DNA from 2 places in the Bradyrhizobium sp. WSM471 genome. Region 2 is predicted to be linked to the other one. Evidence: riboswitches for the same ligand, from Rfam matches in the RefSeq annotation. Region 2 holds a riboswitch; the other holds the start of a gene.
What was found. Region 2 has a riboswitch for cobalamin ahead of BRA471DRAFT_RS00180 (TonB-dependent siderophore receptor). Riboswitches for the same ligand answer to the same signal wherever they lie in the genome.
Positions count from the first base shown of each region.

Region 1: it holds a riboswitch for cobalamin, as region 2 does, so the genes downstream of both, BRA471DRAFT_RS14935 (DUF1636 domain-containing protein) here and BRA471DRAFT_RS00180 (TonB-dependent siderophore receptor) in region 2, are expected to answer to the same signal.

Region 1 is NZ_CM001442.1:3,428,543-3,432,188, forward strand. Features, by position in the region: gene BRA471DRAFT_RS14925 (cobyric acid synthase) at 1-719, opposite strand, end outside; gene cobO (cob(I)yrinic acid a,c-diamide adenosyltransferase) at 730-1,365, opposite strand; cobalamin riboswitch at 1,406-1,625, shown strand; gene BRA471DRAFT_RS14935 (DUF1636 domain-containing protein) at 1,720-2,112, shown strand; gene cobW (cobalamin biosynthesis protein CobW) at 2,109-3,143, shown strand; gene cobN (cobaltochelatase subunit CobN) at 3,143-3,646, shown strand, end outside.
Region 2 is NZ_CM001442.1:41,217-44,862, reverse strand. Features, by position in the region: gene BRA471DRAFT_RS00180 (TonB-dependent siderophore receptor) at 1-1,653, opposite strand, end outside; cobalamin riboswitch at 1,920-2,125, opposite strand; gene BRA471DRAFT_RS00175 (PAS domain-containing sensor histidine kinase) at 2,407-3,646, opposite strand, start outside.

The DNA of each region.
Region 1 (3,646 bases), 3.4 Mb from region 2:
CCCAGCGCATCCTCGGCCGGCAGTTCGCCGGCGCGCGCGAACCAGGGCAGCACGCCGAGGCCGCGCCATGCGGTCTTTTCTTCGATCAGTCTGTAGCCGTCGTCGAACAATGTGGGATCGCCGCGGAACTTGTTGATGATAAAACCCCGGATCATCGCGGCATCATCCGGGTCGATCACCGTCTTGATGCCGACGAGTTGCGCGATGACCCCGCCGCGGTCGATGTCGCCGACCAGCACGACCGGCACATCGGCCTTGCGCGCAAAGCCCATGTTGGCGATGTCGGCCTTGCGCAGGTTCACCTCGGCCGGACTGCCGGCGCCCTCCACCAGCACGAGATCGGCGCGCGCTTTCAGCCGCTCAAAACTCTCCAGCACCGCGCCCATTAATGACGGCTTCATCGCCGCATATTCGCGCGCGCGCGCGGTCGCGAGGCGTTTCCCTTGCACGATCACCTGCGCGCCGACATCGGTCTCGGGCTTGAGCAGCACCGGATTCATGTCGGTGTGCGGCTCGACGCGAGCGGCCAGCGCCTGGAGTGCCTGGGCGCGGCCGATCTCGCCGCCGTCGACGGTGACGGCCGCGTTGTTCGACATGTTCTGCGGCTTGAACGGGAGCACGCGCAGGCCGCGTCGCACAAAGGCGCGCGCGAGGCCGGCAACGATGAGCGACTTGCCCACGTCCGAGCCGGCCCCCTGGATCATCAATGCGCGCGCCATCGCGAGTTTCTTAGAACTCGACGCCGGCTTGCGCCTTTATGCCGGAGCGGAAGGGATGCTTGACCAGCGTCATCTCGGTGACGAGATCGGCGATCTCGATCAGCTCGTCCTTGGCGTTGCGTCCGGTGAGCACGACATGCGTCATCGGCGGCTTCGAGGTCACCAGGAAATCGACGACCTCGGCGATGTCCAGATAATCGTAGCGCAGCGCGATGTTGATCTCGTCGAGCACGACCATGCGGAGATTCTGGTCGAGGATCAGCTCCTTGGCCTTCTCCCAGCCGGCGCGCGCGGCGGCGATGTCGCGAGCGCGGTCCTGCGTCTCCCAGGTAAAACCCTCGCCCATGGCGTGGAATTGGCAGAGGTCGCCGAAATGGCCGGTGAGCATGCGGCGCTCGCCGGTATCCCAGGCGCCCTTGATGAACTGCACGACCGCGCAGGGGAAGCCATGGGCGACGCAGCGGACGATCATGCCGAAGGCCGAGGACGACTTGCCCTTGCCGGCGCCGGTGTGGACGATGATGAGGCCCTTTTCGCCGCTCTTGGTCGCCATGATCTTGTCGCGGGCGACCTTCTTCTTCGCCATTTTCGAGGCGTGGCGGGCGTCGGTTTCGTCGGCCGTCTGGGTATCCGGTTCTGACGTCATCGGACGGGGTCCTTCGGCTTGACAAGAGGCGGTCGGGGGCAAATGGTGACCCGGCGTTGGTTCCTGTCCTACGACAGGCGAAGAGGGAATGCGATAGGGTCCGAATCGGCAAGATTTGGTTCCAAAATGCAGCCGCCCCCGCGACCGTGACCGGAGAGATGCCCGAAGCCACTGATCCCCTACGGGATCGGGAAGGCGGGGATCGAAGGGGAAACCCTGCTCCGGAAGCCGGGAGACCTGCCAGCGCGGACGATTTTGGACCGGCGGACGGGGTGTTCCGCGACGGGGAAACGGGCCTTCGCAAGAACGGTTCGTGGGCCTCTTCGCTTCCCGCTGTTTATTCTGGAAGAAGCGATGACCGTCACACTTCATGTCTGCATCACCTGCCGCGCCGGCCAGACGCTTGGCGAGGGCGAGACGACGCCCGGCAAGCGCCTGCACGGTGCGATCCTCGAGGCCGGCGTGCCTGACGGCGTCAGCGTGGTTCCCGTCGAATGCCTGTCTGCGTGCAACCAGGGTTGCTCGGTCGCGCTCAGCGCGCCCGGCCGCTGGTCCTATGTCTATGGCCGTCTGTCGGATGCGAATGCGAGCGACGTGGTCGCGGGCGCCGCGGCCTATGTGGCCGCACCCGACGGCCTCGTGCCATGGCGCAGCCGCCCGGAGATCTTCCGCAAGCAATCGCTTGCCCGCATTCCCCCCATTCCCCCCATTCTCCCCTTGGCCGTCGTGCCGGAGGCCGCCGAATGAATTCGCTCGCAAAAGTCCCGGTCACGGTCGTCACGGGCTTTCTCGGTTCCGGCAAGACCACGCTGATCCAGCATCTGCTTGCCAACGCCAACGGGAAGAAGCTGGCGGTGCTCGTCAACGAGTTCGGCAGCGAGGGCGTCGATGGCGAGATTCTGAAATCCTGCGCCGATGCGAATTGTCCGGAAGAGAACATCATCGAACTTGCTAATGGCTGCATCTGCTGCACCGTTGCCGACGATTTCATTCCGACCATGGAGAAGCTGCTGTCGCGGTCGGTGCGGCCCGATCACATCCTGATCGAGACCTCGGGCCTGGCGCTGCCCAAGCCGTTGCTCAAGGCATTCGACTGGCCGGAGATCCGTTCGCGCATCACGGTCGACGGCGTGATCGCGCTGGCCGACGCCGAAGCTGTCGCCGCCGGCCGTTTCGCGCCCGACCCTGACGCCGTCGAGGCGCAGCGCGCGGCGGACGGCAATCTCGACCATGAGACGCCGCTGTCGGAAGTGTTCGAGGACCAGATTGCCTGCGCCGACATCGTGCTGCTGACCAAGGCCGATCTTGCGGGCGCGGCAGGCCTCGAAGCAGCCAAGGCGGCGATCACCGCCGAGATGCCGCGCCGCGTGCCGATGCTGGCGATCACCGACGGTGCGATCGACGCCCGCCTCATCCTCGGCCTCGGCGCTGCCGCCGAGAACGATCTCGCCGCGCGTCCCTCGCATCACGACGGCGAGGAGGATCACGAGCACGACGATTTTGCATCCGTCGTCATTGATGTTCCTGAGGTGACCGATATCGACACGCTGGTCGCATCCGTTCAGCGTCTGGCGCGCGAGCAGAACGTCCTGCGCGTCAAGGGATACATCGCGGTGGAAGGCAAGCCGATGCGCCTCTTGCTGCAAGCGGTCGGCGAGCGCGTGCGACACCAGTTCGACAAGCCCTGGGGCATGGGTGCGAGGCAGTCAAAGCTCGTCGTGATCGGCGAGCACGGAAACATTGATGAAGCCGCGATCAAGGCGGGACTCGGTATCTGATGCACGTCGTCTTCCGCGAGAGCCGCGGTCTCGAGGAGACTGCGACACCAAGGGACATCGGCCAGGACCCGGCCGATCTCGTGGTGCTCTCGTATTCGGATTCCGATCTGGCGGCGTTCGCGGCCGGCTGGCGCCGGGGCCGCGACAGCCTGCCGTCGCTACGCCTCGTCAATCTCGCCGAACTCCGTCATCCGCTCTCGGTCGACACCTACATCGAGCGCACGCTTGCGCAGGCGCGCGGCATCCTCGTGCGTCTGATCGGCGGGGAATCCTACTGGCCGTATGGGCTCGCGGCGCTGCAGCAACTGGTGAAGGAGCGCGGCATCGTGCTGGCCGTGTTGCCGGCCGACGGCCGCGACGACACGCGACTGGATGCATATTCGACCCTGCCGGTCTCGACCTTGCGGCGGCTCAAGGTGCTCTGCGACACCGGCGGCCCTGTCGCGGCGCAAGCCGCGATCGCTCAGCTTGCGTTGGCCTCGGGCCTCTATGCGGGACCTGTT
Region 2 (3,646 bases):
TGCCGCAGTCGCGTACTGGCTGTACAGCATCACGCCAGGGGCGACGTCCCAGGTGTAGCCGATGCGGCCGGTGACGGGATTGAACGTCGTCGAGAAGGGATAGCCCTTAGCGGATTCAAGCACTCCACCGGGATCAAACCGCGTGCGGTCCAGCTTGATGTCCTCGAACCGGATGCCACCGATCAGGGCGAAGGTCGATGTCAGCTTGAGCCGGTCCTCGAACGACAGCGAGGTCGTGTCGAGGTGGGTGTAGATCTTCTCGTCGCTGCGCGGACCATAAAGGCCGCGGTCCGGATTGAGGAGATCGACGTAGTCCGAAGAGAACAGCGTGTCCTGCGAGACGTTGAATTGCGAGCTGCTCGCCGCGACGGTGGCGACGAAACGGTTGTCCATGCCGGCCAGATTGGAATTGACGGTAAGGTCTGTGATGTTGCCGTAGAGCCGCTGCGCATGATCGAGCGCCAGGCGCTCGCGATAGATGCTCTGCGCGCCCGCGAAATTGCCTACGGTCTGATCAAATGAGGTGATCTCGTTATTGAACCAGTGCCGGTGGGCGTCATAGCCGTAGACCTGGCTCTTGAGGGAGATGTTGTTGGTGATGTCCCATTGAAAGCCGCTGCGCAGCCACAGCTCGTTCGCCCCGCTGTGGTTGTCGAGCACGTTGTAGTTTGTCGTCAGCGTGCGCGCATCGACGGTGACCGGGACCGGCGTGCCGCCGCCGAGGTAGTAGTTGCTCCACTGGCCCGAAACGACGCCTGATGTCGGCACGATGCCCGGCGCATTCGCCGGCACCAGCGGCGTGCCCCAATAGAAGCGGTCCTTATCCTGCCTGTACTCGGCCGCGCCCCAGACCTTCAGGCTGTTGTTGACGCGATAGTTCAGCTGGCCCGAGACATTGCTGAGCTTCGAATAGGTGTCGTCGATAAATCCCTTGTTGTTGAAGTGACTGATGTCGAAGCGGTAGTCGAGCCCGTCGATCAGTGTGCTGCCGCCCGAACCATAGCCGGCGCGATAACCGTTGAAGGAATCGTAGAAGGTGAAGGCGTCATTGACAACAGGCCCGGTGTGCGGCGCCTTCGTGACGAAATTGATTGCGCCGCCGGTCGCCCCTAAGCCGGCTACGAGTGAATCCGGCCCCTTGATGATCTCCACCTGCTGCAATCCGGCGACATCCATGGGGCGGCCGGTCATGGTCGATGGCCCGATCTGGATGCCGTTGTAGAGAGTGCTGATCTGGTCCCCGGAAAAGCCGCGCATCGAGAAGATGGCGGGTGCACCCGGAGCATCGCCGCCGGTCACGCCGGCCGCCGCTTTGGCGACGTCGGTGGTCGTCCGGATGCCAAGTTCCTGCATAACGCGCTGGTCGATGACCTCGACGGTCGCGGGCATTTCCCGTGCCGTGATTCCAAGCCGGGAGCCAACGCCAGTAACGGCGGCCGTGTTCAGCGGCGTCTGAATCGGGCCGCTCAATGGCTGGGTTGCCGGGACGGCGACCACCGAAGCGGACAGATTGCGCCCCGGGGCGCGGCGGGCCGTCCGCGGCTTCTGAGCGCCCGCGCTGACGGCGGGAGCCCGTCGCGCGGCAGGTGGCGAGACGATCACGGGCTCCACCTCTCGGGAGGTGTCCCGGGCGGCGGTCTGCGCCGTTGCCATGGGGCACACCGAGGTAGAGAGCAGCAAGATGAGCAGGCCAGACCGAGTGCCAGGCATGCGGCCGGTCACGCCCTGAGAGATGCCACTGCGGTTAAGCGAAAATGCCGGCGCAATGCCGCTGCCGAAATGAAGATGTTGCACAAGAACGCTCTGCGGCGACGCAAACAAACCGTCACCGCGGTTGCCTTAGTCACCTGCCTTCGCCCCAAGCGGCAGATGCACCGGCTACTTGTCCGACATCGAGGCACCCCGCCCAATGCGTTCGCGCGTGACTTATGGCTGGCAGCAGGTTTCCTGGCTCGCGGGTTATCGCCTTCGACCACCTTCCCAGAGACCGATTGGCTCCAGTGGTTTTGCTGGTCGTCGGCTATCCGCTTACAGTTGCGGGGGCAGCCGCGGAATGGTCCGCCGAGACGGACGCACCGCATTCCCTTGATGAGTCCTTGCGGACACTACCGATCACGAAAGTGGCATCTGGTGATCGTCCCGTCAACAACCGGGAGGGATTTTAAACCAGCTCGCCCAGCGATGGTCGCAGGGTGTCGCTGCTGCGCCCGCCAGTCTCCCGGGACTTGACGTCAGCCTGCGGGGTCAAAGACCCCCGGCGCGGCAAATTCAGCCACGCGCCCGTTTTACCAGAGACAGCGGACATCAAGACGCCTGAGGCGCTCTTCGCCTAAGGATCACGAGCGGGCGTTGGAAGAGTGGTAGTCGCCGGCGCCGGCGGTCGCAGGATGCTACCGCTGTCTGACCTTAGGTCAGCTGGTCGAGAATCTCTCGCACCTTCAGCGCTAGTTTCGCTTGCGAGATCGGCTTCTCCAGCAGGTTTACGCCTTCATCAAGCCTCCCCTGATGGACGACGGCATTGCGCGAGTACCCGGTCATGTACAGTATCTTCAGTCGCGGTCTAATTTGAAGCGCGCGCCGGCCGAGTTCGCGACCATTGATCCCGGGCATGACCACGTCCGTGAGAAGAAGATCGACCTTCGACTGGTCCTGCAGGAGAATGGTCAGGGCGGCTTGGGCGGTGCGGGCCGAGAGAACGCGGTAGTTGAGATCGCGCAGGACGTCAGAAATATAGACGCGCAGATCTTCATCATCCTCGACGACGAGAATGGTCTCGAATATCTCACCCTCAGCGAGCTCCTCAGGTGCCACTTCCTCGTGTCGGGCACTGCCGGTGAAGCGCGGGAAATACAGCTTGATCGTCGTGCCTTGCCCCACCTCGCTGTAGATTTTTGCGTGCCCTCCGGATTGTTTGACGAAGCCATAGACCTGGCTCAAGCCAAGGCCGGTGCCGTGACCCGGCTCCTTGGTGGTAAAGAACGGCTCGAAGGCGTGACTGAGAACATCGCGCGACATCCCGCCACCGGTGTCAGTCACGCAAATGGCGACGTACTGACCGGGCGCCAGTTCAGGATTGAGCCGGCAGTAGTCATCGTCGGCGGAGATGTTGGCAGCTTCCACTGTCAGCTTTCCGCCGTCGGGCATGGAATCACGAGCGTTAATTGCCAGGTTGACGATGGCTGACTCTAGATGATTGGCGTCAGCTTCAATTTGCCATAGCCCCGCACTTCCGACCGTTTGGACTTCGATGCTCTCTCCGAGCGTACGCTGGAGGAATTCCTGCAGACCGTTGACGTAGTTGTTCACGTTGATCGGCTTGGGATCGAGCGCCTGCCGGCGCGAAAATGCCAACAAGCGGCTGGTCAAAGCCGCGGCTCTCTGCGCGCCTCGTTTCGCGTTTGCGAGCGCCCGGTTCAGATTGGCTCCGGGCGCCTTCACGTGTCGTTCAGCTGTTTCGAGATTGCCAAGGACAATCATGAGCAGATTATTGAAGTCGTGCGCGATTCCGCCGCTGAGTTGCCCCACCGCCTCCAGCTTTTGGGATGCGGCGAGTTGCTCCTGGACGTGTTTGAGCTCGTCCTCGGCGCGCTTCCGGTCCGTAACATCGCGCGTGACTTTGGCAAACCCGACGATGTTGCCAGCCTCG